Regions from separate parts of the Bacillus kalamii genome, predicted to be linked through region 1. Evidence: predicted binding sites of a transcription regulator. Region 1 holds the regulator's gene; the other holds the start of a gene.
The links. Region 1 encodes NrdR, which represses ribonucleotide reductase genes. Its sites were predicted from a motif close to AACACNATATATNGTGTT; they were not measured.

Region 1 (16,314 bases):
AACTCTGTTAAAAAAGAGATTGACCGCAAAGCTTAACGACATCGATTGGCAGTGTACCGTGTTGTTAAGTAATCTGGGGGTATAGACGACCATTTTATCAGCATAGGATGGAAGCTATACTGCTTTAGATGAGCGGCCAATCTCTTTTTATATTATTTTTTACGGACGAAGGGGAGGAATCGGTTAGATGGGACGCAAGAAAGTATCCGTGATAGGCGGAGGGTTTACAGGGGCAACTACTGCTTTTCTATTGGCTCAAAAAGAGTTATCCGATGTCGTATTGGTTGATATTCCACAAATGTCGGACCCGACAAAGGGCAAAGCATTGGATATGGCTGAAGCAGGGCCGGTACAAGGATTCGATGCTAAAATCATTGGCACATCCGATTATGTTGATACTAAGGATTCTGATATCGTCATCATCACAGCGGGAATAGCCCGCAAACCGGGAATGAGCAGAGACGATTTGGTGCAAACCAACCAGAAGGTAATGAAGTCTGTGACAAAGGAAATCGTTGCACACTCCCCAAACTGCACAATTATTGTGTTGACGAATCCAGTTGATGCGATGACCTATACAGTTTATAAAGAATCGGGTTTCCCAAAACACCGTGTCATCGGTCAATCAGGTGTTTTGGATACGGCTAGATTCCGTACATTTATTGCAGAAGAACTGCAAATGTCAGTGAAAGACATCACCGGCTTTGTTTTGGGGGGGCACGGCGACGATATGGTTCCTTTAGTCAGGTATTCATATGCTGGCGGCATTCCATTAGAAACGCTTATTCCAGCGGAACGATTAGAAGCGATTGTCGACCGTACTCGGACAGGCGGTGCGGAAATTGTTAACTTGCTCGGAAATGGCAGTGCTTATTATGCTCCTGCCGCTTCCCTTGTTGAAATGGCTGAAGCGATTCTCAAGGACCAAAGACGCGTTCTGCCGGCTATTGCTTTCTTGGAAGGCGAATATGGAATGAATGGCATTTATCTGGGTGTCCCGACCATTTTGGGAGCTGGAGGGATTGAAAAAATCATTGAGCTTGATTTGACTGAGCAAGAGAAAAAAGCATTGGACAAATCTGCTGAATCGGTAAAAAATGTAATGTCAGTTCTGTCGTAAGATAATAACTCAAAATAGAACGGCCTAAAAATTCGGGAATCAATTCCCGGATTTTTTTCAACACTTCAAGAATTGGATATGGTTTCTATGGGAGTGTTATAGTAAGTATAAACTAAGAATGTTGGACAATGATGTAATGAGAAAGGTGGCAGACCCATGATGATGTTAGGGAAAAAAAGAAAGATTGGCCGAAAAATAGACGAAATATCCCCAGGCGAAAAATTGACACTGACAGAAAAAATAGAAGACAAAGAGCTGCTTTTATACCTCGGGCTTTCCGGAGATGCAAATCCCCTTTATATCCAACATGATTATGCATCCTTGACCTCCTACAAAAAACCGGTAGTTCCCAGTTTGATGCTCAATGGAATTGTCACTGCAGCGATCGCTAAATATCTTCCCGGCCCGGGCAGCTATATAAAGTCCATGCAATTTGATTACCCTCAACCTGTATACCATTATGAAACCATCCAATTTTTATTTGAGGTAGATCAGGTTGACCAAACTGCGGCAGAAGTGATAATTAACATACAAGGCATGAATGAAGAAGGCAAATGTGTTCTGGATGGCCGGGTTGCTGTGAAACCTCCTGAAACCATCATCAATACGGATGGATCTGCATTAGACAATTTTTAATCTATTTTCCTAGTGTACAGATGAAAAAGAAAAGAAGAAGAGGCGCTTCAGTGTCTCTTCTTTTTTTAACATGGATGAAAACGTTATCATTAAAATTGTTGCATGATTATTGTTGTCGAATGGAAATAATTCAATTAACATTAGGCTTGAGAAAGCTTTTTCTTGCTTTACATATTTTAGATATACATGTAGTGCTTGGTGATATTTGGAGGGGTCCTTATATTAGCGGGGGCAAATACATGTACAGGAGGCAGTTATGGGAAAGAAGGTTCTTGTAGTAGATGATGAGCAGTCAATACTAACGTTGCTGCAATATAATTTAGAGCAGTCTGGTTTTCAAGTTATTACTGCAATGGATGGAGAAGAAGCGATCGAGAAAGCAATGTCGGAACAGCCAAATCTACTTATTCTGGATTTAATGCTTCCCAAGTTAGATGGAATAGAAGTATGTAAATTATTGAGGCAGCGGAAAATGAGTGTACCTATACTGATGTTAACGGCCAAGGATGATGAGTTGGATAAAATCCTAGGTCTTGAACTTGGTGCAGATGATTATATGACCAAGCCATTCAGTCCGCGAGAAGTCATCGCGCGAGTGAAGGCCATTTTAAGAAGATCAATTATACAGCAGGAATCTAAGGATGCTACTGATGAAGATGGAGAGTCGATCCGAATAGCGGAGCTGATGATTTATCCGGAAAAATATGAAACGTACTTCCGCAATCAAAAACTGGAACTGACACCGAAAGAATTTGAACTATTAGTATATTTGGCGAAGAATAAAGGGCGCGTCCATACGAGGGACCAATTATTGAGCGCCGTTTGGAATTATGATTTTGCAGGGGATACGCGCATCGTAGATGTCCATATTAGCCATCTTCGCGAAAAAATTGAGAATGATACACGTAAGCCTAGATATATAAAAACAATCCGAGGATTGGGATACAAATTTGAGGAGCCGAAAGAAGGATGATCAAATTCCGTTCCAAACTTCTGTTTGCCATTCTTTCTCTCATAGCGGTAAGTATTATCGGCATTGGGCTGCTCTTGGTCCAATTATTCGGATCCTATGATAGAGAAGAATTTATTTCAAGTGAACAGAAACAAGCAAAAAAGATTGCTTCCTTTATTGAAAAACAGGGCGGCATACAGTCTGTAACCTCCGGCCAACCTGTCATGCGCGGTTTGGGATTGCTTGACGATGGCTTGACTATTTTGACAGCGGAAGGGGAGGTCGTTTATCAGGCAAATAAGCCTGATAAAGTAACGGAAGCCAACCATCGCCGCTATTTGTCCATGGTTGTTAAAGGAAATCAGGAAGATTTCATAGAAATGGACGGAGGATTTCCCATTTTTTATTTTGGCAAGAAAATCATGGCGGAGGATGGGAAAGCTGCAGGATATGCGGTTATCACTGCCGAGAGGAAAGATATACGCCAGCTGAATGGGACATCTTGGCTTATTTTAACTGGAGCGCTTGTTTTTTGCATGTTCCTCCTCTCGTTGATCATTATCAAATTATCAAATCGGTTTACGATGCCTATTGAAGCGGCTACCAATACCGCCATTGAACTGGCTAAGGGGAATTACAGGGCGAGAACGTATGAAAACCCTACAGATGAGATGAAGATGCTCAGTACATCCATTAATATCCTTGCCCGCAATCTGCAGGAGATGGAAACATCCAGAGAGATGCAGCAGGATCGCCTTTCTACATTGATTGAGAACATCGGAAGCGGTGTTTTATTGATTGACAGTAAAGGTTATATCACCCTCATGAACAAGACCTACAAGCATTTATTTAACGTATCTCCGTCTGTATTCCTTTATCGTTTATACTATGAAGCTTTGCAATATGAAGAAGTCATTCTGATGATAGAAGAAATATTTATGACAGAGAAAAGTGTAAAAAAACAGATGATGCTCTCTTTGAAGATTGAAAGAAAGCATTTTGAAGTGTACGGTGCTCCGATTATAGGAGTAAATGATGAATGGAAGGGAATTGTTCTTGTTTTCCATGACATTTCCGAATTGAAAAAGCTTGAGCAGATGAGGCAGGATTTTGTAGCGAATGTATCCCATGAATTGAGAACACCTATCACATCGATTAAAGGGTTTTCTGAAACCTTGCTTGATGGAGATCTCAAGGACCAGCAAACGTTGCGCGCTTTCCTGACAATTATCCTGAATGAAAGCGACCGGCTGCAGATGCTGATTCAAGAGCTGCTTGAGCTTTCTAAAATCGAGAAATCGGAATTTGCTTTAGCTATGTCTAAAATTGATTTAGCATCCCTCGTGAGGGACACAGGAGAAATGTTTAAAAGGAAAGCAGAAAAGAAGCAAATTTCCTTCACTGTCGAGAATAAAGGACCAGTTATAATAGAAGCAGATTCCTCCCGCCTGAAACAGGTGTTGATCAATCTGATCAGCAATGCGTTTAACTATACGCAAGAAGGAGGAAATGTGTGGGTAAGGATTAAAGAAGATGACAATTATGCCTATCTGGAAGTAGAAGATACGGGAATTGGGATCGACGAAAAAGAAATACCCCGCATATTTGAGCGGTTCTATCGGGTAGACCGTGCGCGAAGCCGCAATTCCGGCGGCACCGGCCTTGGTTTAGCAATCGTAAAGCATCTTGTCGAAGCGCATAAGGGACTCTTGGAAGTGAACAGCATCCCTGGGGAGGGAACTACTTTTATAGTGAGGCTTAGAAAAAATAGAAGGAAGTATAAGTAACCGTCTTTCAGGAAATTTACAAGACCTTTACATTCTGTTTAATTCCCCTTTACAACAAGCCTTTATACTTATGGAAGAAGGACCCCTTCATCCAAGGAGCTAAAGAAAAGGCAAGGACATGACCCCGTCCTTGCCTTTTCGCGTGCGTTTTCCGCTTTTGTCTCATCCAGCTGTAAGCGCCATCCCCTCGAGGTCTTAAGCCGTGCCTCTGTCAAAGGCGAAGGGCGGCCTTTGTCAGTGCCCCGTCTTAAGCTTGTCGGGGATAAACGGCGCTTTCCGCTTTTGTCTCATCCAGTTGCAGGGACCAGCCACTAGTGAACTTCCCCCTCATCTTCTACGATAAGTCAACATCGAATCGCTGCGCTCTCGTGTATCCTATATCTCAAGAGTGAGGGGTCCAGTTCATACGTGGCTAAACGGTCCCTTCCTCTTTTGTTCTCATCCAGCTGCAAGCGCCATCCCCTCGAGGTCTTAAGCCGTGCCACTGTCAAAGGCGAAGGGCGGCCTTTGTCAGTGCCCCGTCATAAGCTTGTCGGGGATAAACGGCGCTTTCCGCTTTTGTCTCATCCAGCTGCAGGGACCAGCCACTAGTGAACTTCCCCCTCATCTTCTACGATAAGTCAACATCGAATCGCTGCGCTCTTCGTGTATCCTATATCTCAAGAGTGAGCGGTCCAGTTCATACGTGGCTAAACGGTCCCTTCCGCTTTTGTTCTCATCCAGCTGCAAGCGCCATCCCCTCGAGGTCTTAAGCCGTGCCTCTGTCAAAGGCGAAGGGCGGCCTTTGTCAGTGCCCCGCCTTAAGCTTGTCGGGGATAAACGGCGCTTTCCGCTTTTGTCTCATCCAGTTGCAGGGACCAGCCACTAGTGAACTTCCCCCTCATCTTCTACGATAAGTCAACATCGAATCGCTGCGCTCTTCGTGTATCCTATATCTCAAGAGTGAGCGGTCCAGTTCATACGTGGCTAAACGGTCCCTTCCGCTTTTGTAGTACCCTTGTTTTTCTTTGGGGGGCATATCGTGATAAAATAATAGGAAAGAATGTATGACACAGTCTATGAAAGTACTTTACATAAATAGTTTGTATTAGGAGGACGATTCGTTGAATAAAAAATTAATGCTGATTGATGGAAACAGTATCGCTTATAGAGCTTTCTTTGCGCTTCCGTTGTTGAATAACGATAAGGGTGTGCACACTAATGCGATCTACGGGTTTACGATGATGTTGAACAAGATGATTGAGGAGGATAAGCCTACTCATATCTTGGTGGCATTTGACGCAGGAAAAACGACATTTCGCCATGAAACCTTTAAAGAATACAAAGGAGGCAGGCAAAAGACTCCGCCAGAGCTTTCTGAGCAATTCCCTTTTATCCGCGAGCTGCTGGACGCTTATGGAGTGAAGCGTTATGAGCTGCCAAATTATGAAGCGGATGATATTATCGGTACCTTATCGCTGCAAGCCGAAAAGGCTGGTTACGACGTCATTGTCGTTTCTGGCGATAAAGATTTGACGCAGCTTGCTTCTGAGCATACAACCGTGAGCATTACCCGTAAAGGAATTACCGATATTGAAAGCTATACTCCTGAACATATCGAGGAAAAATATGGGCTGAAACCTTTGCAGATCATCGATATGAAAGGATTGATGGGGGATAGTTCTGATAATATTCCAGGTATTCCGGGTGTCGGAGAAAAAACGGCTTTAAAGCTTCTCCATGAATTTGGAAGTGTAGAGCAGGTATTGGCATCTATTGACCAGGTATCAGGGAAAAAATTGAAGGAAAAGCTGGAGGAACATAAAGATTTGGCGGTTATTTCCAAGCAGCTGGCTACAATTACCCGTGAAGCCCCGGTTGAAGTGACGCTTGATCAGCTGGCTTACGAGGGCTATGAAACGTCTAAGCTTGCGGCCATGTATAAGGAGCTTGGCTTCAATTCATTGCTTGAGAAAATGGGAGATGCACCGGCTGAGGAAGCTGACATCTCTTATGAGACAGCGGAAATACAAGTGCTTTCAAGCATCACCGAAGAAGTTTTGACGGAAGAGTCCGGTTTTTATGTAGAAGTGATTGAAGATAATTATCAACGTGCCGATATTATTGGTTTTTCTGTCGATAACGAAAATGGCACTTTTTATATTCCGTTCCAAGTGGCTATGGATTCAGAGTTGTTTAAAGAATGGGCGCAAAACGATTCGAATAAAAAAACAGTGTACGATGCCAAAAAAGCGATTGTTGCTCTTCGTAAACGGGGTGTTGATTTAAAGGGGATTGATTTTGATGTGTTTGTTGCATCCTATATCCTTAATCCGGGCAACCATGGAGAGGATGTTGCAGCTATCGCTAAACAAGAACTGGGTTTCAACTTGCAAAGCGATGAAGCTTTTTATGGAAAAGGAGCCAAACGTGCTATTCCCGAGGAAGAAAAGCTTGCCGGCCATATCGCAATGAAAGCCAAAGCTTTACGCATGCTGAAAGAGAAGATGATAACCGAGCTGGAAGAAAATGAACAGGTATCTCTGCTTGAAGATCTTGAGCTTCCGTTATCGTTGATACTTGCTGAAATGGAAATTATAGGCGTGAAGGTTGATGAAACAACATTACAGAATATGCAAAAGGAACTGGCGCTTAAGCTTGCAGAAATTGAGCAGGATATCTATGAAATGGCAGGGGAAACCTTCAATATCAATTCGCCTAAGCAATTGGGCGTGATCTTGTTTGAAAAGCTGGGGCTTCCGGTCATTAAGAAAACGAAAACGGGTTATTCAACATCTGCTGACGTTCTGGAAAAACTGGAAAGCAAGCATGATATCATCAAATACATTTTGGAATATCGCCAGCTTGGCAAGTTGCAATCCACTTATATTGAGGGATTATTGAAGGTGATCGATCCTCAAACGGGAAAAGTCCATACCCGTTTTAACCAAGCGTTGACACAGACGGGCCGTCTGAGTTCGACGGATCCGAATCTGCAAAACATTCCGATCCGCCTGGAAGAGGGAAGGAAAATCCGCCAAGCATTTGTGCCATCGGTCGAAGGCTGGTCCATTTTTGCAGCTGATTACTCTCAGATCGAATTGCGCGTTCTGGCCCATATTGCCAAGGACCCCGGTTTAATCAGTGCATTCAAGAGTGATATGGATATCCATACAAAAACTGCAATGGATGTCTTTGGAGTGAGTGCAGAAGAGGTCACATCCAATATGCGCAGACAGGCGAAAGCAGTCAATTTCGGCATTGTTTATGGAATTAGTGATTATGGTCTATCCCAAAGTCTTGGAATCACGAGGAAAGAAGCCGCGGCTTTCATCGAGAAATACCTTGAAAGCTTCCCAGGCGTACAGGATTATATGGCGGATATTGTCCGTGATGCAAAAGAAAAGGGCTATGTAACGACGCTTCTGCAACGACGCCGGTACCTGCCTGACATCACGAGCAGAAACTTCAATCTCCGAAGCTTTGCTGAGCGCACGGCTATGAATACGCCTATCCAAGGGAGTGCGGCAGATGTCATTAAGCTAGCTATGATTTCCATGAGCGAGCGCCTAAAGGAGGAGAAGCTTCAAGCCAAGTTGCTTCTGCAAGTGCACGATGAATTGATTTTTGAAGCTCCCCCTGAGGAAATAGAAGTATTGAAGAAAATTGTCCCTGAAGTAATGGAGCATGCGATTGAGTTGGATGTACCGCTTAAAGTGGACTTTGCATTCGGCCCTACCTGGTACGATGCAAAATAAAAAATCTATTGTCCAACCAACAGGAAAGGGAAATCATAAGGAAGTGATACAATATGCCTGAACTTCCAGAAGTGGAAACGGTCAGAAAAACATTGGAACAGCTAGTTATCGGTAAAGAAATTACTCATGTAACTATCCATTGGCCTAACATTATAAAAAAACCTAAGGATTATGTGCAATTTGCGCAAACATTGCCCGGCCAGAAGATAACTGGAATCGGACGCAGGGGGAAGTTCCTTCTTCTCCATTTGGATGATTACACGATTGTTTCCCACCTGCGTATGGAAGGGAAGTACGGTTTATTTCAAAGCGAGGATCCGTTGGACAAACATACACATGTGATATTTGCTTTCGATGATGATACTGAATTAAGGTATAAAGATGTACGCAAATTCGGTACCATGCATCTGTTCGGAAAAGGGGAGGAAATAAACCAATTGCCGTTGTCCCAATTGGGTCCGGAACCTTTGTCGGAGGATTTTTCATCTGGCTATTTATACTCAGTATTGAAGAAAACAAGCAGAAGTATTAAAGCAGTCATCCTTGACCAAAAAGTAGTTGTCGGGGTAGGCAACATCTATGTGGATGAATCATTATTCCGTGCGAAAATCCATCCTGAACGAGTTGCTTCTTCCTTGGAAGAAGCGGAAGTCGAAAGGCTCGTAATGGCTATTAAGGGGACGTTGGCTGAGGCGATTAAGCAGGGAGGTAGCACGATTCGGACATACCTGAATTCTCAGGGCCAAATAGGCATGTTTCAGCAGCAGCTTTTGGTATATGACCGTGCAGGAGAACTATGCACAGAGTGCGATTCCCATATTGATAAAATCAGGGTAGCCGGAAGGGGCACCCATTATTGCCCGACTTGCCAAAAATAGCAGGGACTAGCAACAATCCATAGGCTCTCTCCATATACTATCGTATTCGATTGTAGGGAGGGAGCCTTTTTGCATGTCTAATGTACTTGCATTCACCTTGCTAGCTATAGCTGTCAGCCTTGATAGCTTCAGCGTAGGATTTACTTATGGCCTCAGAAAAATGAGAATACCTTTAGGTTCAATCCTCATTATCGCTTGCATGTCTACAGCCACCTTTCTGTTGAGCATGTTGATAGGTGGGATGTTGAGCCACGTCTTATCCCCGGCTTTCGCTGCGAAATTCGGCGGCGGCCTATTGATTTTAATGGGCATTTGGATTACTTTCCAAACATTTAGATCGCGTGAAACAGATAAAGAAGAATTGCAGGAAGATAGAGTGATTGCTTCTTTTGAAGTGAAGGCATTCGGCATAGCTATCAATATTTTGAAAAAACCAATGGCTGCGGACTTGGACCGGTCAGGAACCATTGTAGGCATGGAAGCCATCTTTCTTGGGTTAGCGCTTTCGTTTGATTCTTTTGGCGCGGGCATAGGGGCAGCTATGCTCGGTTATTCTCCTTTTATTCTGGCAGGATTTGTTGGAATAATGGGCTCGTTGCTGCTTAAAGCCGGCATGATTTTCGGGCATAAGCTTTCTTATCAGCTTTGGATCAATAAATTAACGTTCTTGCCAGGGATTTTACTCATACTGATCGGTATATTAAAATGGAGGTAATCTAGGATGTGAAAGGATTGCCGACAATGAACAGAATAATAGGAATCACAGGCGGGATTGCAAGTGGAAAGAGTACAGTCAGTGCCATGATTACAGAAATGGGATACACGGTGGTTGATGCGGATGTGGCTGCCCGTGCAGTAGTTGAGCCGGGCCAAAAAGCGTATGGAACTGTAGTTGAACAATTTGGAAGAGATATTTTATGTGAAGATGGAACTCTAAACCGCGCTAAACTGGGGGGGATCATTTTCCATGATGAAGAAAAACGGTTGCTGTTAAACAGTATTGTCCATCCTGCTGTTAGAGAGTATATGGATGAACAGCGCGATGCTGCGTTTGCAAGAGGAGAATCGGTTGTGTTCATGGATATTCCGTTATTGTTTGAAAGCAAGCTGCAGGGGACTGTCGACCAGTCGATTCTTGTGTATGTTGATTACGTTGTCCAATTAAAACGCCTTATGGAACGGAATGGGTTTTCCGAGGAAGAGGCAAAAGCAAGAATCCGTTCGCAGATGCCGTTGGAAGACAAGAAAGCAATGGCCGATGCTGTAATTGAAAATAACGGTTCTATTGAAGAGACGAAAGAACAAATTCGCCATATACTTCACAGATGGTCGATCATATAATTCAATCATTGGCTATTATTCAAAGAGAATGCTAAATGCATTCTCTTTTTTTGTGTTTATTGGTTAATAAAGGAAATGGAGAAAACATTTAATAATTTTTATCATAATATATTCACATTTGAAGTTTTAATATGTTATACTAATAGCGATACGGACATAAAAAGTATAACATTAATTCGGGAGGGGCCGAAAAATGAAGGCTAGAATTGCGATCAATGGGTTTGGACGAATTGGGAGAATGGTATTTAGAAAAATGATGTTGGATAATCAAGTGGATGTAGTGGCAATCAATGCATGCTATCCGGCCGAAACTCTGGCCCACTTGGTTAAATACGATACAAACCACGGTAAATTTCTAGGAGAAGTAATCGCCCAGGAAAATGCGTTGGTCGTTAATGGGCATAAAGTGGCCATTACGGGAAGCCGCAACCCGAGTGAGTTGCCTTGGAAAGAAATGAATATAGATATTGTTGTGGAAGCAACAGGAAAGTTCAATGAACGGGATCAGGCAGCACAGCATTTGGATGCGGGCGCTAAAAAAGTCATTTTGACTGCTCCGGGCAAAAATGAAGACGTTACCATTGTCATGGGTGTGAATGAAGGGGCATTGGATTTGAATAAGCATTCGGTTATATCTAACGCATCATGCACAACCAATTGCCTTGCTCCGGTGGCAAAAGTGATTGATGAGCAATTCGGCATCATCAACGGATTGATGACGACTATACATGCCTATACGAATGACCAAAAGAATATTGATAATCCCCATAAAGATTTGAGACGAGCCAGAGCATGTGCACAAAGCATCATTCCGACAACGACCGGTGCCGCGAAAGCGCTCTCTCTTGTATTGCCGCAGCTTCAAGGGAAATTGCACGGGATGTCATTGCGTGTTCCGACCTCGAATGTTTCGCTTGTAGATTTGGTAGTGGATGTAAAACAAACTGTTACCGCTGAAGATGTGAATGGTGCTTTCCTTACATCATCACATGGTTCGTTGAAAAACATCATGGAATATACGGAAGAACCTCTTGTCTCGGTCGATTTTAATACAAATCCGCATTCTGCCATTATTGATGGCCTTTCAACGATGGTTATGGACGGGAATAAAATTAAAGTGCTCGCCTGGTATGATAACGAATGGGGTTATTCATGCCGTGTAGCTGATTTAACCAATTACGTGGCAAAGGAACTGAATAAGTTGAATCAAGTTCCGGCCAATTCATGATAAGAAGCTCCCCTCTTAGTGAGGGGAGTTTTCTATTTTATTGAGAAGCAGCCCGTTTTAAAAGAAACATAAAAGTTACATTTTTTACATTTTATTCTATTATTTATTGAAAAATATTCCTGTACCCTTTATACTAGTCATCGTGAACTTCTTTTTACAGAATTTCACTGTAGCTACTTAAAGGGTTAGGACCTCTTTGGACTAACTTTCCCCCGTGGTAGTTATGGACGTCTTTAACTTTTGCATTGAGAAATTTAAAATGTTAAAAGGGGGAATATGACATGGAAACGATGGGTAGACATGTGATATCAGAACTTTGGGGCTGTGATTTTGAAAAGTTGAATAACGTAGCGAGAATTGAGCAAATTTTTGTTGATGCGGCATTAAGATCAGGTGCTGAAGTCCGAGAGGTGGCATTTCATAAGTTTGCCCCGCAGGGAGTCAGCGGCGTGGTAATCATTTCGGAATCTCATCTGACTATACACAGCTTTCCTGAGCACGGGTATGCTAGTATAGACGTTTATACATGCGGTGAGCTTGATCCCAATATTGCGGCTAACTACATTGCCGAAGCTCTGGGAGCGGAGACGAGGGAGAATGTGGAGCTGCCTCGGGGAATGGGGCCGATCGCTGTCAGCAAGGCGAAAGTGTTTTAATCTGGATAACTCAAAGAGGTGTATATGCACCTCTTTTTTTAATGCCATTTTTCTCGTTTTGCCCAAAGGGGGATACTGTCCTCCTTTGGCAGGGAAGAATATGCCTTATAATGCGACTCACTGAACAAAACACTTTGCTATTGTGAAAATAGCTTGTTTTTTATAATATAAGAATACAATATAACATCGATCTGCAAGTATGGTCCGACTAAGAGATAACGGAGTTGATAATATGAAATGTCCGAGCTGTCAACACAATGGTACACGGGTATTGGATTCACGTCCGATTGATGATGGCCGTTCTACGAGAAGGAGAAGAGAATGCGAGCGGTGCGGTTTCCGTTTCACTACATTTGAAAAGGTAGAAGAGATGCCATTGATTGTAGTGAAGAAGGACGGGACGCGCGAGGAGTTCTCTGGAGATAAAATTATGCGCGGGCTCATCAAAGCATGCGAAAAGAGGCCGGTCCCTTTCAAGGAACTTGAAAATCTCGTCATGGAAGTTGAGAAAGAATTGCGCAGCAGTGGATTTACTGAAGTGAATAGTGAGATAATTGGTGAAAAGGTTATGAACCGCCTGGCTAAAATCGATGAAGTATCATATGTCAGATTTGCTTCTGTTTATCGCCAATTCAAAGACATTAACGTATTTATTGAAGAACTGAAAGATTTAATAAAAAAAGACCGTTAAGAGCTAAGTATATTTGGCTCTTTTTTTAACAGAAAGTGAAGATTGTTTTATCTTTACTGGATAATAAGCATTGAAAGGTTTGAGTGTTGATGATGAATCATTGGCAGCAACTGCTTCCTGTCGACCAATATAGAGTGACGACAAAGGGAATATTGGATGATTACAGCCGGAAGATCATTACGATGCTCTATCAACCGCTGATTGGCCCTCTAAGTGTAAGTTTATATATGACTCTGTGGAGCGAATTGGAGAGCAATAAACGTTGGTCTCAGGAAGCCAATCATTACAGCTTAATGAATATGCTGGATGCGCCTTTGAACGACATATACCAGGCAAGAGTCAAGCTGGAAGGGATCGGGTTAATGAAGGCATTCAAAAGGGTAAATGAGGAAGAGACGACATTCGTGTATGAACTGATGGCCCCTTTATCCCCTGAACAATTTTTTACAGATGGAATGCTGAATATATACCTATATAAAAAAATCGGTAAAGTTCAATTCGCTAAATTGAAAAAATTCTTTTGCGATGAAGAATTCGACCGGAGTTCCTATGAAGAGATAACCAAATCTTTCGCGGATGTTTTCGTCTCCTCGCATCTAACATCATTGTACGTGGCGGAAGATTCAAAAGGAGACTTGGAGCCTGCTGCTGGACAGGCCTTCCATTCGGAAGTGCAGCCTAAGGAGCTAGAAGGATTCAGTCATTCATTCGATTTTGGCCTTTTTTTTGCAGGGTTGAAGTCTTCTTTGGTTCCGGAAAAGGCGTTCTCGAAAAATATAAAAGAAACGATAGCCAAGCTTTCATTTATTTACGGTATAAATCCTTTAGTGATGCAATCGCTTGTGATTAAGGCGATGAATGAACAAAACGAGATTGATGAAGAAGAATTAAGGAAAGCAGCACGGGACTGGTTCCAAATCGAATACAGCGACGAATATCCATCACTGTCCGAACAAATCCAGCCAGCTAAATATAGACAGGCGGCAGCTGAACCTGCATCTGAAGAGGATGTATTTATTCAGCATCTTGAAACGATTTCCCCGCGCGAATTATTGCGCCAATATGGCAATGGGGCAGAACCGACTTCCCAAGTCATGAGAACGGTGGAAGAAGTAATGCTTGACCAAAAGTTGCTGCCGGGCGTGATGAACGTCCTCATCGATTTTGTCATGAATATAAACGATATGAAATTCACGAATTCCTATGTGAAGGCGATAGCGGGCCAATGGGCAAGAAAAAATGTAAAAACCGTAAAAGATGCAATGGAGCTTGCTAGAGCGGAATATAAGAAATCCCAGAATAAACAGGCCAAAGGCAGCAATAGCACTTACAATAGCAAGAAGGCTGTGCGGACAGAAATAGTCCCTGATTGGCTTAAGGAAGGGAAGGTTGAGGCCAGTACAGATCAAACGAAGGCTGAAGAACCTGATTTTGCCCGCCAAAGAGAAGAGATGCAAGCCAAATTAAAGAAAAAATACAATGCAAAAGGGTGATATGTTGTGAAAAAAATTGATAAATCTCTTTCGAAGCTCACCCATACTGAATCATTTGCCAAGAGGTACGAGGCTATCCGCAAAGACACTTTATCCCATCCAGAAGTAGTGGCCTTCCTGAATCGTAATAGCTCGGCTATAAGTGAAGATATGGTTGAGAGAAGCTTAATGGACCTGTATGAATTTACAACCCAAGTGCACGATTGCTCGGAGTGCAAAAGCCTGGCGGAATGTAAAAATATGATGAAGGGCTACATACCCAAGCTGGGATTACAGGGCAACCGCATTGAGCTTTTTTATGAACGGTGCGATAAGAAGATAAAGGAAGATGATCGCAGAGATCGGGAAAAATTGATCCAAAGCCTTTATATCCCGAAAGATATCCTGAAGGCGACTCTTGGGGAAATAGATATCAATAATGCTGAAAAGCTGAAGGCTGTTAGTGCCGCTGATGCTTTTATTGATGATTATATATCCGGCAAAAAGCCTAAGGGGCTGTACTTTTATGGCTCTTTCGGCGTCGGTAAGACCTATTTGCTGGGAGCGATTGCTAATGATCTGGCGGATAAGCATATATCTTCATTGCTGATTTATGTGCCTGATTTCTTAAGGGAGATTAAATCGGCTATTGGCGACAACACGCTGAATGAGAAGCTTGAATTTGTGAAAAAAGCGCCGGTCCTTATGCTGGATGATATCGGAGCTGAAACGATGACCAGTTGGGCTAGGGACGAGGTGCTTGGCCCTATCCTTCAGCACCGGATGGCTGATCGGCTGCCGACTTTCTTTACGTCAAACTTTGACTTCAAACAATTGGAGAACCATCTGACATACTCCCAAAGAGGGGAAAAGGAAGAAGTTAAAGCTGCCCGCTTGATGGAGCGTATCCGTACGTTGGCTTTGCCTTATTTATTGGACGGGGAGAATAGGAGAAAATAAATCCCTGAATGTAAGCGAATCAGATGGCTGGAAGAAGAGATCAAGTGGAAATAGGCTTGATCTCTTTTTGTATAGCTTTTTACTGTTGTTTCTATAGCGAGCGATATCCGCTTTCGAAAGTCTAACTCCTTCCACTCCAATTGCTTGGTGATTCTGCTCTTCTCATAAGCAGAAAAGAGCCTGTTGGATAAAGGGTTTTCCTGAAGGTTGGTCTATCTACTCTCTGATCGCTTTTTTATTTATATGTTAAAATATGGATGTGCCCTTCATATAGTGGTAAGGAAGGGGAGGTTGCAGAAATGGATAAAAAAGCGGCTGTGACGCTCGTATTGGGGATCATGTCCATTTTACTGCCTTATTTTGGCGTTGTTCCGGGAATCTATGGAGCGTTGAATGCGAGAAGAGGATTGCGAGAATGGGAATATGCCGAGAAACGGGAGAATAGGGGCGTCCTAATTGCGGCGTGGATATGCAGTGGCTGTGGTGTTGGATTGCAAGCCATCTTATGGGCCCTTTTCGTAAATGGCATGTAAGCATTTGAGGATAGGAAGTAGCGGTCGAAGGAGGAGTCGGTTTTGAGAAGAGGTTGGGTGATTGGCGATAAATACTTTTTGGTGTTTTCAGTCATACTTTCTGCTTCTTCAGTTGCCATTTTAGCAGCGGGCGGCAAGGAGCAGCCGAATGGCAGTCAGTTCATATGGGCATCTATGCTGGTTGTTACCCTTCTCATGCTGTTAACACTGCACATAAAAAAACGGAGAATATGTGAAACCATTTCTTCCAGCTTATTAAGCATAGTAGCATAATTATTTGTTAGAAATCATATGGCGGAAAGTGGGATAGGATGGGCGATAGA
Region 2 (16,314 bases), on a different contig from region 1:
GGCAGATCCGACGCGGTTCATCTGGCCGGCCCCTACACCAAGAGTCATTTGGCTGTCCGTAACGACAATGGCATTGGATTTCACATGTTTGACTACGCTCCATCCTAATTTCAGGGCTGCCCATTCTTCCTCTGTCGGCTCCCTTTTAGTCGGAACGGAAATAGTTGCATCTTCCAATGTGTATGAATCAGCCTCTTGAACGAGCAAACCGCCTTCCACAGACGCTAATACTTTTTCCTTCACTTTATGGCCATCCATATCGATCGTCAGCAGGCGGATATTTTTCTTTGCAGTCAATATGTCCAACGCTTCCTGCGAATAACTTGGCGCAATAACAATTTCCAAGAAGATTTCATGAAGTTGTTCAGCAGTGGTCGCATCCACTTCTTTGTTCAATGCCACAATGCCGCCGAAGATAGAAGTGGAATCTGCTTCATACGCCTTTGCAAAAGCTTCAGAAATAGTAGTCCCTGTCCCTACTCCACACGGATTATTGTGCTTAACCGCAACAGCAGCAGGCAACTTGAATTCCTTTAGAATTTGCAGCGCTGCGTTTGCATCATTGATATTATTATAGGAAAGTTCTTTACCATGAAGTTGTTCCGCTTGAGCGATTGAATAGGCGGAACCGAGCGGCTTGCTATAAAATGCCGCTTGCTGATGGGGGTTTTCCCCATAGCGGAGGCTTTGCTTAAGGTTATATGTAAAAGTAACACTTTCAGGGTTTTCTTCTCCTACAAGTTCAGTCATATATTGAGAAATAATGCTGTCATAGGAAGCCGTATGGCGGAATACCTTAGCAGCCAAAGCTCTTCTCGTGTCAAAAGACGTCTGGCCCTTTTCATTATATTCGTCCAGCACCTTGCCGTAATCTTGAGGATCAACTACTACAGTTACATATTGATGGTTTTTGGCCGCAGAGCGAAGCATTGTCGGACCGCCGATGTCGATGTTTTCAATCGCATCATCCACAGTCACATTTTCTTTGGCAATGGTTTGCTGGAAAGGATAAAGATTTACACAAACTAATTCAATCGGTGCGATCCCGTGCTCCTCGATTTGCTGCTTATGGCCCGCATCGCCATGTTTTGACAATAAGGCGCCATGCACATTCGGATGAAGCGTCTTGACCCTGCCGTCCAAAATTTCCGGAAAACCTGTAATATCACTGATACCAGTTACCTCGACACCTGCATCTTGAAGCGCCTTTTTGGTGCCTCCTGTTGAAACAAGCTCAAAGCCGATTTCTTTCAATTGCTTTGCAAAATCCACAATACCTGATTTATCACTAACACTTAATAATGCGCGTTTTGTCATTGTAAGTAATCCCCCTCCAAATTAAAGCGTTTCTATGAAAATAGTTGTTGCAAAACCTGTGGATATAAACGATGCTCCGTCTCCTGGATACGGTTCTGCAATGTTTCCCTCGTATCACCCGGCTTTAACTCGACAGCCGCTTGTTCAATGATCGGGCCCGTGTCCATGCCTTCATCCACATAATGGATAGTGACCCCCGTTATTTTTACGGCAGCGTCAAATGCCTGCCCGATGGCATCCTTTCCAGGGAACGAAGGAAGCAAGGATGGATGGATATTGACTATTCGATGGGAATAAGCCCCCAGCAATGTCTGGCCGATCAAACGCATATACCCGGCCAACACGATGAACTCGATGTGTCTAGCATCCAGCTCTTTCATAATATCCCGTTCATAAGCCGCTTTATCGGCGTACTCTTTCGGAGCAAACGAAAAAACAGGTATCCTTTCTGTATTGGCTCTTTCCATTACATATGCAGACGGCCTGTCACACACAAGCAACGCTATTTCCGCCTGAAGGACGCCTTCCCTGCTAGCTTCTACGATACGTTGAAAATTACTGCCGCTTCCGGAAGCGAATATCGCTATTTTCTTCATAATTGGACGCCTTCTTGAGATACGACCTGCCCAATGGAATATGCCTTTTCCCCGCATTTTTCAAAATGGGCAATAACTGCCTCGGCATCATCTGCTTCCACAACGACAGCCATTCCGATTCCCATATTGAAAATGTTATACATATCTGTTTCCGGTATCTGTCCTTCTTCCTGCAGCATACCGAAAATCGGCGGAACCGGCCATGCGCCTTTTTCTATTGCAACACCAAGCCCTTCAGGCATCATGCGCGGCAAATTCTCGATAAAGCCTCCCCCGGTAATATGGGCCATTCCCTTGATGGAGAACTCCTTCAATACAGATAAAATCGGTTTTACATAAATCCGGGTCGGCGTCAGAAGTTCGTCTCCGAGCGTACAGCCTAAACGTTCTTCAAATTGTTCCAAATCTTTTTGGCCGTCTTCCAGTAAAATTTTCCGCACAAGTGAATACCCATTGCTGTGGATTCCACTTGACGCTAAGCCAATCACGACATGTCCCTCTTCAATATCCGCTCCGGAAATAAGCTTCGTTTTCTCGCACGCTCCAACCGCAAATCCAGCCAAATCATACTCATCTTGTTTATACATCCCCGGCATTTCCGCCGTTTCGCCGCCGATCAATGCGGCGCCAGCCTGGCTACACCCTTCTGCCACACCTTTGACGATTGCCTCAATACGATCAGGATCCGCCTTGCCGCACGCTATGTAATCAAGGAAATAAAGCGGCTCCGCCCCTTGTACAACAATGTCGTTCACACACATTGCCACAGCATCGATTCCAATTGTGTCATGCTTATCCATCATAAATGCCAGCATCAGCTTTGTTCCCACACCGTCTGTTCCTGAAACAAGGACCGGCTCTTTCAGTTGGAGTGAAGAGAGGTCAAACATTCCTCCAAAGCCTCCAAGCCCGCTCATTACACCTTGCCGGACTGTTCTTTGAACATGTTTTTTCATTTTATTGACTGCCTCATAGCCAGCCTCGATGTCTACTCCTGCCTGCTTGTATGCATTCGCCATTTTCGATCCTCCCAAATGATCGGCGCAAACCGTATTCAAAAAAGCACTTCCCCTTTCTGAATCGCTTTGCGCGTCCAATTGCTACATTCATTCTTTTTTAGATACTTTCCGAAAAATTTCGGTTATACACTATGTTTCTTTCACAGTCACATGGCCGACCGCCTCCATGGAGCGATGTTATTATTTCATCGGCTGATCGCTAAAAATAACCATCACTTGGAGAGCCAGCTTTATTTAGATGTCAATCAGCATACCGGAATCGGACGGTTCACTGTTTCCTCATCGAAAATTTCGGTTGGATAATGCCCTGTAAAGCAAGCCATGCATTGCCCGCCTGTTTCACCAGGAAATGGGCGACCAATTGCTTCAACCATTCCTTGGGCGCTTAAAAATGTTAATGAATCCGCATTGATCAACTCTCGGATTTCCTCAATTGATTTCTCGGAAGCGATTAATTCCTCACGTGTTGATGTATCAATTCCATAAAAACAAGGGTTCTTGATGGGCGGGGAAGATATGACAACATGCACTTCCTTCGCTCCAGCTTCCTTCAGCATCGTGACGATCCGTCTGCTTGTCGTTCCCCTTACGATCGAGTCATCGACCATAATAACCCTTTTCCCTTCGACAACTCCCCTGACAGGAGCTAGCTTCATCTTTACACCTTGCTCACGAAGAGATTGGGATGGCTGAATGAAGGTTCTGCCGACATAGCGGTTTTTGATCAAGCCCATTTCATAAGGGATTCCGGATGCTTCCGCATAGCCGATTGCCGCTGAAATACTCGAATCGGGAACACCTGTCACGACATCTGCATCAATCAATGCTTCCATCGCAAGCTTCTTGCCCATGTTCTTTCTGGCCGTGTGTACATTGATTCCATCAATATTGCTGTCTGGGCGGGAAAAATAGACATATTCCATGGCGCACATCGCTCTGTTCTGTGATATCGCAAAGCGTTCAGCTGTCACACCCTCGTCATTGATAACCAGCAATTCCCCCGGATCAATATCGCGGATGATTTCAGCGCCAACCAAATCAAGGGCGCATGTTTCCGATGCAACAACATAGGCATCCCCCAATTTCGCCAGGGATAACGGACGCAAGCCGTGTGGATCAAGAGCGACAATCATCTCTTTTTCTCCCATGACTGTAAAAGCATATGCCCCCTTCACCAGGCTGAGTGCATTTTTGACGCGGTCTTTCAAGCTTGTGAATCCTGATCTTCTGATAAGATGGGCGACCACTTCCGTATCGGATGTTGTCTGAAAAATGCTTCCCTGTGCTTCAAGCTGTGCCTTCAGCTGCGTGGCATTGATCAGGTTTCCATTATGGGCGAGAGCCATGCTTTCATTTTGGAAATGGAAAAGGAGAGGCTGGACATTCTCATACCCGCCCCCTCCAGCAGTCGCATAGCGAACATGGCCGATTGCCCCTTTGCCGGAAATCCCTTTCATCCGCTCCTCTGTGAAAACCTCTGTCACAAGGCCTTCTCCTTTAACACCCGTTAGTTTCTGGCCATCTGTCAGAACCATGCCAGCGCCTTCCTGTCCACGATGCTGAAGGCTGTGCAAGCCATAATAGGTGATCTGGGCCGCATCAGGATGCCCCCATACTCCAAAGACGCCACATTCCTCATTCAATCCCTTTAATTCAGCAAGCATCTTATTGCCCCTTTCCAGGCAGACTCCAATTCGTTCAAGTCTTCTCGAAGTATTTGTTCGCCTTTCCCATCCATAACAACCAACGTTCCTGAATCTGTGACATCGCCAATGAACTCGGCATCTTCGACAAGCTGCTCGAACTGGCTTCGTTTGCTCTGTGGAACTGACACGACAAAGCGTGATTGCGTTTCACTGAACAATTCTGTTACTGCATCTTCATGCACTGTCAAAGAGGCGCCAAATCCTTTTCCGCCGAATAATGATTCAGCAACGGCAACAGCTAATCCGCCCTCCGCTACATCATGCGCAGAAGATATGATTCCTGCACGGATCGCATTCAATAATTGGTTTTGGCGTTTTGCTTCAACCGTTAAGTCGATTGCTGGAGCAGGCCCGAAAATCTCACCGTGAAGAAGCTTCTGCAGTTCGGTGCCTCCCCATTCCGGCTTGGCCGAGCCGATAATATAGACTGCATCACCAGCTTGCTTGAAATATTGAGTTGTAATATGAGCTAAATCGTGCACCAATCCAACCATGCCGACTACAGGCGTGGGGTAGATGGCTTCACTATTTGTTTCATTATAAAGTGATACATTCCCTCCGATGACTGGCGTCCCAAGGAAAGTACAAGCTTCACTCATGCCATCGGTGGATTTTTCAATTTGCCAAAAAATATCTGGCTTCTCTGGATTTCCGAAATTCAGGCAATCAGTAATAGCCAGAGGCTCAGCGCCAGAGCATACGATATTCCGCGCCGCTTCCGCCACGGCAATTTTTCCGCCAACCTCCGGATCAAGATAGATATAGCGTGAATTACAGTCAGTGGTCATCGCTAATGCTTTGTTGCTCTCCCGAATACGGAGCACTGCCGCATCTGATCCGGGCGCTACGACTGTATTGGTGCGGACCATATAATCGTACTGGTCGTATACCCATTCCTTGCTTGCAATTGTCGCCTGTGACAGCAATTGCTTCAAAGTCCCGCCGCAATCTTCAATGGTAGGCGTGTCTAAATCCATATCTTTGAACTTAGCATAGTAATCAGGCTCTGAGGATGGTTTATGATATACAGGAGCATCCTCAGCTAATGCATCAACCGGCACATCGGCCACCACTTTCCCGTTGTGGAGCAAGCGCAATTGTTTATCATCCGTTACATGGCCGATTGCCACAGCTTCAAGATCATACTTCGAAAATAGATCGACAATTTCCTGCTCGCGGCCTTTCGTCACTACAATCAGCATCCGCTCTTGTGATTCGGATAACATCATTTCATATGCTGTCATACCTGTTTCACGCTGAGGCACCAAATCCAGATTCATTTCAATCCCAGACCCGGCTTTGCTGGCCATTTCTGCAGAGGAACTAGTAAGACCGGCAGCTCCCATATCCTGAATCCCCACAAGTGCATCACAGTGGATCAGTTCAAGGCAAGCCTCCAACAGCAGTTTTTCCATAAAAGGATCGCCGACCTGGACAGCGGGACGGTTATCGCCGGATGTTTCAGTCAATTCCTCGGAAGCAAATGTGGCTCCATGGATGCCATCGCGCCCTGTTTTTGCACCTACATACATGACTGTATTGCCGACGCCGTGCGCCTGGCCCTTCTTGATATCTTTATGGTCGATCAATCCTACGCACATAGCATTGACTAATGGATTTCCATCATAGCAATCATCAAATTGGATTTCTCCTCCTACCGTCGGAATGCCGATGCAATTCCCGTAACCGGCTATTCCTGCTACGATTTCCTTGAATAGATATTTAACGCGTGCATCATCCAATTCTCCGAAGCGCAATGAATTCAGCATGGCAATCGGACGGGCTCCCATTGAAAAAACATCACGGATAATGCCGCCCACTCCTGTTGCAGCTCCTTGGTACGGTTCAATGGCTGACGGGTGGTTATGCGATTCAATTTTAAACACGACTGCCTGCCCATCGCCGATATCAACGATACCAGCTCCTTCTCCGGGACCTTGCAGCACTTTTTCACCGGTGACAGGGAATTTTTTCAATACAGGCTTGGAATTTTTATAAGAACAGTGCTCTGACCACATGACTGAAAATAAGCCTAACTCTGTATAATTCGGCAAACGCCCAAGAATGTTCTTCACCATGTCGAATTCTTCAGCAGACAATCCCATTTCTGCATATATTTGTTCCGTTAAAATACTCTCCGGACTTGGCTCAAGCAGTAACGACATATGATTCCCTCCATTGTTTGACGATAGATTTAAAAAGATTAAGCCCGTCTGCACTGCCCAATAATGAATCGACAGCACGTTCAGGATGCGGCATCATTCCAAGTACATTCCCTGTTTCATTTGTAATGCCAGCAATGCTCCCAAGGCTGCCATTCGGATTATTCCCTTCATATGTAAAGACAATTTGTTTGTTTTCTTTCAGTTTTTGTAAAGTAAGCTCATCACAATAATAATTTCCTTCGCCATGGGCGATAGGGATCGTGATGATCTCCCCCTGATTGTACATATTGGTAAACATTGTTTCATTGTTCTCCACCTTGAGCTGTACATTCCGGCAGATAAAATGCAGGCTCTCATTGCGTCTCATGGCCCCAGGCAATAACCCCGCCTCCAGAAGGATTTGGAACCCATTGCAGACGCCAAGCACCGGCTTGCCGGCTTCAGCAGCTTTCACTACCTGCTCCATCACATTTGAAAACCGGGCGATCGCTCCAGAACGCAAGTAGTCTCCATAGGAGAATCCCCCCGGAAGAAGAATGCCGTCAAAATCGGTTAGGTCGCCTTCTGTATGCCAAACATACTCAACCTCTTCTCCCAGCTCATCCTTGATTGCGTGGAACATGTCAACATCACAATTGGAACCTGGGAACATAATCACTGCGAATTTCACTGGGCGACAACCTCCTCGATATCATATCGGTAGTCTTCAATCACTGTGTTCACCAACAGCTTTTCACACACTTCCTTCACCACATCATGGATATCGCGGTCAGTCTTGCCAATGGATAATTCCATATATTTTCCGATGCGGACGTCTTCTACCTCTGCATATGAAAGGCTGTTCAATGAATGCTTCACGGCAGCTCCCTGTGGATCCAATACACTCTCACGCAATGTTACATACACTTTTACTTTGTACATGTTTTCGTTCCTCCAAGTCGGGTTAATATCTGTTCATATGCATCTGTAATGTTCCCAAGATTTCTGCGGAACACATCCTTATCAAGCTTCTCATCGGTTTCTTTGTCCCAAAGGCGGCACGTATCCGGCGAAATTTCATCTGCCAGGATGATTTCTCCATCCGGCAGCTTGCCAAACTCCAATTTGAAATCGATCAAACGGATGGACCGCCCGTCGAAGTAACGGGTAAGCACTTCATTAATTTTCAAAGCCTGATCGCTTATTCGCTTCAGCTCCTGTCCAGTCGCCAGACCCAAAAGCTCAATATGCGAATCATTCAAAAGCGGATCTCCAAGATCATCGTTTTTATAATAAAATTCCATGATCGGATGCTTCAGAACAACGCCCTCTTCAAGGCCGATCCTTTTCGAAAGACTTCCGGCAGCTATATTGCGGACAACGACCTCCAAAGGTACGATATCCACTTTTTTAGCCAAATGTTCGCGGTCTGAAATTCGCTCTATAAAGTGGGATTCAATCCCTTCTTCTTTAAGCATTGAAAATAGCAAACTTGTAATCTCGTTATTCAGAACGCCCTTTCCGGCAATCTGTTCTTTCTTCTCGCCGTTGAATGCAGTTGCTTGGTCTGTATATTCCAGCCAAACAACCCCTTCTTGTTCTGTTGCGTAAACCCGTTTTGCTTTCCCTTGATATAGCAATGCTCGCTTTTCCATGTGTATGCCTCCGTTTTTGGAATATTGGCAAAATATAGTGTTAAAAAAACATCCGGAAGACCTTTATACTCCACAGATGTTTTTAATTGTCAGCTTTATCCTCTTCCATAAGGCACACAGAGCCACCTTAGGATTGTGCGCCGTAAAGAACAATACCGCAGCATTTCCCTCCGGCAGAGGGGGGGTACCTATTATAAACCTAAGCGTTCAAAAATAAAGTCAACATTTTTCAAATGATATTGATAGTCGAAGCAATCTGCAATTTCCTCAGGGGACAGATGGCTCGTAATTTTTTCATCCCCTTCAATCAGTGTACGGAATGGAACTTGCTCCTCCCATGACTGCATGGCTTTCGGCTGGACTGTATCATACGCTTCCTCGCGAACAAGCCCTTTATCGATTAATGCCAGCAATACTCTTTGAGAGTAAATCAATCCAAGTGTCCGGTCCATATTGCGTTTCATATTATCCGGGAACACCGTAAGATTCTTAACAATATTGCCAAATCTATTTAACATATAGTTAAGGGCAATTGTTGCATCCGGCAAGATAATGCGCTCAGCGGAAGAATGAGAGATATCGCGTTCATGCCATAACGAGACATTTTCATAAGAAGTCAACATATACCCGCGAATAACACGTGCCAACCCAGTCATATTTTCGGAACCGATCGGGTTGCGCTTATGAGGCATGGCGGAAGATCCCTTTTGCCCTTTCGCGAAAAACTCTTCTACTTCCCGTGTTTCGCTCTTCTGCAATCCACGCACTTCAGTGGCAAATTTTTCGATACTTGTGGCAATCAAAGCCAACGTGCTCATATATTGTGCATGGCGGTCACGCTGCAAGGTTTGTGTGGAAATCAACGACGGCTTAGTCCCCAGTTTTTCACAAACATATTTCTCAACGAATGGATCGATATTCGCGTATGTGCCGACAGCCCCTGACATCTTTCCATATTCAATCGTTTCTCTCGCTGCTTTGAAGCGTTCCAGGTTGCGCTTCATCTCTTCATACCAAAGTGCCATCTTCAGTCCAAAAGTTGTCGGTTCTGCATGGACACCGTGTGTACGCCCCATCATAACCGTATATTTATGTTCCTGGGCCTTCTCTTTAAGAATACCGATGAATCGTTCTAGGTCGGCCTGGAGAATTTCATTTGCTTGTTTAATCAGATAGGAAAGAGCAGTATCAACAACGTCTGTTGACGTAAGCCCATAATGCACCCATTTCCGCTCCTCTCCTAATGTTTCTGAGACAGCTCGCGTAAATGCAACTACGTCATGGCGTGTTTCTTCTTCGATTTCCTTGATCCGGTCTACATCAAAAGATGCATTTTCGCGGATAAGCTTCACATCTTCTTTAGGGATTTCCCCAAGCTCAGCCCAAGCTTCACAAGCCAGGATTTCTACCTCCAGCCATGCTTTAAAACGGTTTTCTTCTGTCCAAATTGCGCCCATTTCAGGTCTTGTATAACGTTCAATCATTTGTAATACCTCCGATTATTATGCTTGGCGCTCTGTCCAAATGCCGCTGGCTTCCGCTTCTGCCAACGCTTCCTCTATCGTTTCCCTTAATACATTCACATGTCCCATTTTCCGCTTCCGCTTCGCTTCAGCCTTTCCGTACAGATGGATCTTCCAATCTTCTAAGTCTGGAATATTTTTCAGCAATGGTTCAACATGCTCTCCCAATATATTCACCATTACTACCGGTTTCAGAAGAGCCGTGTTTCCAAGCTTCCAATTGCAAATCGCACGGATATGCTGCTCAAATTGCGATGTTTCACAAGCCTCCATCGTATAATGGCCGGAATTATGCGGACGTGGAGCCAATTCATTAATATAAATATGCCCTTCTTTCGTCACAAACATTTCAACGGCCAACAACCCGACCATTTCTGTATGGTCTGCAATACGTAACGCTTTTTGCAGGGCCTCATGTTCAGTATCCTTGCTGATTCGGGCAGGGACAATGCTTTGATGCAATATATTTTCAAGGTGGATATTCTCCGCTACCGGAAAGACAGCTGTCTCACCATTTACATTCCGCGACACAATCACCGATATTTCTTTTTCAAAAGGGACCCAGGCTTCAAGCACACACTCTCCATGCTGGAGCAAACTCTGAGCTTCCGAACAATCCTTTTCACTTTTCAGTACATACTGGCCTTTCCCATCGTAACCGCCTGTAGCTGTCTTCAGGACGCATGGGAAACCGATTTCCCTGACCGCATCTTCTAAATCTTCCGCTTGCTGCACAACCTCGTATGGGGCTACTTGGACACCGGCATTCTGAATGGCTCTCTTCTCTATTATTCGGTTCTGGCTGATCTTTAACAGGCTCGACCCTTGTGGAACATATGCATGCTCGGTCAGCCATTCAAGAGCCTCTCCGCTTATATTTTCAAATTCAAATGTGATGACGTCACTGATTTCAGCCAATTTCTTGATGGCCTCTATATCGTTATAGTTAGCTGTAATTTCATAATCGGCAACCTGGCCGCATGGGCATTGCGGGGTTGGATCAAGAACCGCAATGTTAAATCCGGCATTCCTCGCTGCAAGGGCCATCATTCTCCCTAGCTGGCCGCCTCCGATAATCCCAATTGTCTGTCCTGGTAAAATGGCGTTACAAAAGTTGTCCACTGCTCTCAAGCACCTTCTTTTCCGTTTCATTTCTCATTTCATCAAGCCGTTCCGCCAATGAAGAATCAGCAGTTGAAAGAATTTGTGCAGCCAGCAAGCCTGCGTTTGTTGCGCCTGCACGCCCGATGGCAACAGTTGCGACTGGCACGCCGCCTGGCATCTGGACGATTGACAGCAGTGAATCCATTCCATTCAACGCTTTTGTCTGGACAGGCACACCGATGACCGGCAACGTTGTCTTAGCCGCTACCATACCAGGCAGATGCGCAGCACCGCCCGCCCCTGCAATGATCACTTTTAAGCCTGTTTCTCTTGCCGTTTCTCCATATTCCATCATAAGATCTGGTGTCCTATGTGCAGAAACCACTTTCTTTTCATATGGAATTTCCAGCTTATCCAGCACCTCGCATACATGTTTCATTGTTTCCCAATCTGAAATGCTTCCCATTATGACGCCAACTACCGGCTTCATCCACTCATCTCCCATCTGAATTCGCCATAAAACCAAAAACAACAAAAAACGGATAGTCTACTTCTGCAAGAGAAAGTAAACTATCCGGGAAGTTAAAAAATCCATTATCTTCCTGAGGAAGACAAGATAATTCACCCATATAGTATGTACTTCCTCTCATAGTCCGATCATTTACGGCAATCGGGTAGAAACTTATGGGCCATATCCCCAAGATTATATGAGAGACACATGTAATATAGTTACATATTAACAAGTTAATTAATTTATTGTCAACCTAAAATCGAACATTAAAACTTCATCATAATCAATTGTTCGTTTTTAAGGTTTTTTAATTGTATCAAAAACAATTTTTTGAGCAACCGGCTCGTAAATGACTTTCCCATCTTTTTTCATTTCTTTAAAAACCGGCTTTTCGATTCGACGGACCGGCATATAGCCTTCTTGGTTGATCCGGTCTAAGCACATATCGATTGTTTCGTTATCTTCTACTTCAAATTTCTTTTTTGCAGTCATGTAGCTGCTGCCCTCCATCTCTGTCTTTGCCCGAAGCGGACTTCCTTCTTAGTATATTGCAGTAAGTGTAACGAAATTCCGCTTAATAGACAAGGCAGAAAAGTGAATATAAAGCAAAACGCCCCTGAAGATGTCCACTCTCTTCAAGGGCGTTCCTGTCCACTATTAGTAATTTCATCGTTCCATATAATGGTCCAGTACAATTTTACGGCCGGCCTCCAGCGATTTCCTCACATCGATAATGCACTGATTGGAAGAACCCCTGAATAACAGGTCAATATGTTTCTTTCGTTCGACATAGCGACCGTCGACCAGTACATCTATATAAGGCAGTAAAACTTGAATCTCTTTATATTTAGGATGCTTCTTATCCATTAATTCGTTCCAGAGGAAGCCTGTATACGCCCATACATCAAATCCCATACGATGGGCTGCTTGCGCTATCGGCAATAACCCTTCCGGCTGCAGCAAAGGATCTCCCCCAGAAAAGGTGATGCCCCTCTGAAGCTTGGACTGTTCCATAGCTTTAATGATTTCTGCACTATCATATAGTCCTCCCCCGTCCAGAGCGTGAGTCTGGGGATTGTGGCAGCCTTCGCAAGCATGCGTGCAGCCTTGCGTCCAAAGAACCATGCGCAGCCCTGGACCATCGACAATGCTGTCAAATTGCAACGGGGCAGCCAATCTCAGTTTCGCAGCCATCCCTTTTCACTCCTCTTTTACATATGTTTAACGCGATCGCGCTCTTCCGCTTTCTTGGCATTATTAAATCGGTCGACCGTACCGACTAAATAGCCTGTAATACGGCGAATCCGGTCAAATTTTACATTTTCGTCATCTTCTTTTCTGCCGCATGAAGGGCAAACATCCCCTTCAATTACCCCTGTATAGCCGCACACAGGATCTCTATCGACTGGATGGTTAATACTGCCATAACCGATTCCCACATCTTTCATGGCATGAATAATTTGTTCAAAAGCTTCCAGGTTATTCGTTGGATCGCCGTCAAGTTCAATATACGTAATATGGCCGGCATTCGTCAGCTCGTGATACGGAGCTTCTTTCTCGATTTTTTGAAAAGCATTAATCTTATAATAAACTGGCACATGGAAGGAATTTGTATAATATTCCTTATCGGTAACGCCTTTTATTTCACCAAATTTGTTGCGGTCCATACTAGTAAAGCGGCCTGCCAGCCCTTCCGCAGGTGTCGCAATCAAAGAAAAATTCAAACCGTACGTTTCAGCTGCTTCGTCCATCCGTTGCCGCATATGGCCTATAATGGAAAGCCCGAGCTTCTGGGATTCATCGCTCTCACCATGATGCTTGCCGGTAAGGGCGACCAGACACTCGGCCAGCCCGATAAATCCGAGCGTAAGGGTCCCTTGTTTGATGACCTCTTCCAATGTATCCTCCCATCCTAGCTCTTCCGATCCATGCCAAATATGCTGTCCCATCAAGAACGGGAAGTTCTTCACACGCTTGCTTCCCTGTACGGCCATCCGCTCCAGCAATTGGTCGATAATCAGGTCGATTTTCTCATCCAATTCTGTGAAGAAGCCCTTAAGGTCAGCTTTATCAGCGTATACCAAGCCGTGCTTAATGCCAAGGCGGGGCAAATTGATCGTAGTGAAAGAAATATTGCCGCGGCCGCTGACGATATCGTCGCCGCACACATTGCCAAGCACTCTGGTTCGGCATCCCATATAAGTAGCCTCCGTTTCCGGTCTTCCCTCCACATAATATTGGGCATTGAAAGGAGCATCCAGGAAGCTAAAGTTTGGAAATAGCCGTTTGGCGGATACACGGCACGCAAGCTTGAATAAATCATAGTTGGGATCCCCAGCGTTTAAATTGATTCCTTCTTTCACCTTAAAGATTAAAATAGGAAAGATAGGAGTCTCTCCATTTCCTAACCCTGCCTCCAAGGCAAGAAGTAAATTCTCTGAGACCATTCTGCCTTCCGGCGTTATATCTGTCCCGAAATTGACTGAGCTGAATGGCACTTGTGCTCCAGCGCGGGAATGCATGGTATTCAAATTATGGATGAACGCCTCCATCGCTTGGTACGTCCGTTTATTCGTTTCTTGATAGGCTTCCTTATAAGCAAAGGCCTGAATTTTTTCAGCAAGCTCATCATCAATCTGGAATATTTTCATGATCAATTCTTTTTCTGCTTGTTTATAGCGATCGTCCAACGTCATTTGCAGACGGCAGCGCGTATCATTTTCTGCGATCAGCATCGCTTCTTTCACAAATTCAGCTTGGTCTTCCTCCAAATCCTTATACAGCTTAATGGCTTTTTTCAAATGGCTCGTATACACTTTCTTGAATGTTTTCTTTACACCTTCAGCCAGTCCATAATCAAAGTATGGAACGCTTTGGCCGCCGTGCTGGTCATTCTGGTTGCTTTGGATCGCAATCGCAGCCAAAGCAGCATAGGAGCTAATATCGTTCGGCTCCCTCAGAAAACCGTGGCCTGTAGAAAAACCGCCATCAAACAATTGGATTAAATCAATTTGGCAGCATGTTAATGTACCCATATTCAAGAAATCCATATCATGGATATGAATATCGCCCTCGTCATGTGCACTTGAATGCGACGGTTTTAAGACATTGCTTTTACAAAATTCTTTAGATACCGTACTTCCGTATTGCAGCATCGTTCCCATCGCTGTGTTTCCATCTATATTAGCATTTTCTCTCTTAATATCGGCATCATCTGCATCTAAGAATGTAATCTCCTTAATCGCATTCATCAATCTGCTTTTTGAATCCCTTATTCTGCTTCGCTCGGCCCGGTAGAGGATATATTGCTCACTTGTTTTGGCATGGCCGTGTTCAACCAGAACTTTGATTACTACGTCCTGGATTTCCTCCACCGTCGGAACATGCTCTTTATATGTCTCATTCAGCAGTGTAACCACATAACCCATCAGTTCCTCTGATAGATGGTAATCTGCTTCTTTCCCTTCTTTTTCAGCCACTTGCTGGGCCGCTTTATAGATCGCTCTTGTTATTTTTTCAGGGTCAAACGAGATGATTCTGCCATCCCTCTTGCTAACTTCTGTAATCATGCACTCCCAACTCCCAACACAATATATTGATAAAAAATATACAGATTAAACTATATATAGTAAAATACATGAAAAAAATCCCCTTCAACTTCGTTAAAGGGTTACATTCTATTAAGATACTACCAACTTATCAAAATAAAGTTTTAGAGTCAATTTATGTTTTGGCATAATGGTGCATTGTAAGCGTGCCGTTTTAAATTCTTCACGATTTATTCATTTTTTGAAAAAGAATTTCTAACAATAACTGAATATTAACATTATTAACCCATAAAAAAATCCCCTCAATGCATTTCATTGAAGGGATTGAATTCTTATTTTTGGTCCACTGGTTTCTTCCAAAATCCGACCATTAAGGCAGTGATTATGGAACCGATGACTAATGATACAAAATACATGACAGGATTCTTAACCGCCCAAATGACGAAAATTCCGCCATGCGGCGCTTGCAATGTACATCCAAAGAATAGAGCCAAACCGCCAGCTACCGCTGCACCAACTACAGAGCTGACAATGACACGGATTGGGTCCGCAGCCGCAAATGGGATAGCGCCTTCTGTAATGAACGAAAGACCCATAACATAGTTTGTTTTTCCAGCATCCTTTTCCGCTTGCGTAAATTTATTGCGGAAGAAAGTAGTTGCAATAGCTAATCCTAGCGGCGGAACCATACCGCCGATCATAACAGCCGCTTGTGGAGCAAAGTTGCCTGCATCAATCATAGCGATACCGAACGTAAATGCAGCCTTATTGATCGGACCACCCATATCGACCGCCATCATACCGCCAAGAATAATACCAAGTAAGACAGCATTTGTCCCGGTCATGCCGCCTAACCATCCAGTTAGAGCATCCATCACGAATTTAACAGGTGTATTGACAACAAAAATCATAATTAAGCCGACAACCAGCATTCCGAAGAATGGATATAACAAGACTGGCTTAATGCCTTCAAAAGCTTGTGGAAGGCCTGCAAATAATTTCTTCAGGCCAATAACAACATAACCTGCAAGGAATCCGGCAATTAAACCGCCAAGGAATCCGGCGCCGCCAGTAGCAGCCAATAAACCGCCGACCATACCTGGAGCGAATGCTGGTCTGTCACCGATCGCCATAGCTATAAATCCGGCAAGAACAGGCACTAATAAGCTGAATGCATTAGTTGCGCCGATT

Region 2: the regulator NrdR is predicted to act here: its motif matches at 15,160-15,177, upstream of ABC357_RS22710 (anaerobic ribonucleoside triphosphate reductase).

What each region holds. Positions count from the first base shown of each region.
Region 1 covers NZ_JBDFMI010000001.1:536,270-552,583, forward strand. Annotated here, with positions in the region: gene mdh (malate dehydrogenase) at 188-1,120, shown strand; gene ABC357_RS02780 (MaoC/PaaZ C-terminal domain-containing protein) at 1,280-1,756, shown strand; gene ABC357_RS02785 (winged helix-turn-helix domain-containing protein) at 2,013-2,729, shown strand; gene pnpS (two-component system histidine kinase PnpS) at 2,726-4,495, shown strand; gene polA (DNA polymerase I) at 5,614-8,232, shown strand; gene mutM (DNA-formamidopyrimidine glycosylase) at 8,286-9,110, shown strand; gene ytaF (sporulation membrane protein YtaF) at 9,184-9,825, shown strand; gene coaE (dephospho-CoA kinase) at 9,852-10,451, shown strand; gene ABC357_RS02815 (glyceraldehyde-3-phosphate dehydrogenase) at 10,645-11,679, shown strand; gene speD (adenosylmethionine decarboxylase) at 11,961-12,335, shown strand; gene nrdR (transcriptional regulator NrdR) at 12,568-13,026, shown strand; gene ABC357_RS02830 (replication initiation and membrane attachment family protein) at 13,116-14,519, shown strand; gene dnaI (primosomal protein DnaI) at 14,526-15,458, shown strand; gene ABC357_RS02840 (hypothetical protein) at 15,758-15,991, shown strand; gene ABC357_RS02845 (hypothetical protein) at 16,034-16,264, shown strand.
Region 2 covers NZ_JBDFMI010000006.1:982,450-998,763, reverse strand. Annotated here, with positions in the region: gene purH (bifunctional phosphoribosylaminoimidazolecarboxamide formyltransferase/IMP cyclohydrolase) at 1-1,317, opposite strand, end outside; gene purN (phosphoribosylglycinamide formyltransferase) at 1,350-1,913, opposite strand; gene purM (phosphoribosylformylglycinamidine cyclo-ligase) at 1,910-2,932, opposite strand; gene purF (amidophosphoribosyltransferase) at 3,178-4,596, opposite strand; gene purL (phosphoribosylformylglycinamidine synthase subunit PurL) at 4,581-6,803, opposite strand; gene purQ (phosphoribosylformylglycinamidine synthase subunit PurQ) at 6,787-7,473, opposite strand; gene purS (phosphoribosylformylglycinamidine synthase subunit PurS) at 7,470-7,724, opposite strand; gene purC (phosphoribosylaminoimidazolesuccinocarboxamide synthase) at 7,712-8,437, opposite strand; gene purB (adenylosuccinate lyase) at 8,629-9,921, opposite strand; gene purK (5-(carboxyamino)imidazole ribonucleotide synthase) at 9,940-11,082, opposite strand; gene purE (5-(carboxyamino)imidazole ribonucleotide mutase) at 11,066-11,554, opposite strand; gene ABC357_RS22725 (hypothetical protein) at 11,559-11,693, opposite strand; purine riboswitch at 11,694-11,795, opposite strand; gene ABC357_RS22720 (NETI motif-containing protein) at 11,873-12,067, opposite strand; gene nrdG (anaerobic ribonucleoside-triphosphate reductase activating protein) at 12,242-12,769, opposite strand; gene ABC357_RS22710 (anaerobic ribonucleoside triphosphate reductase) at 12,787-15,144, opposite strand; gene ABC357_RS22705 (PTS fructose transporter subunit IIABC) at 15,456-16,314, opposite strand, start outside.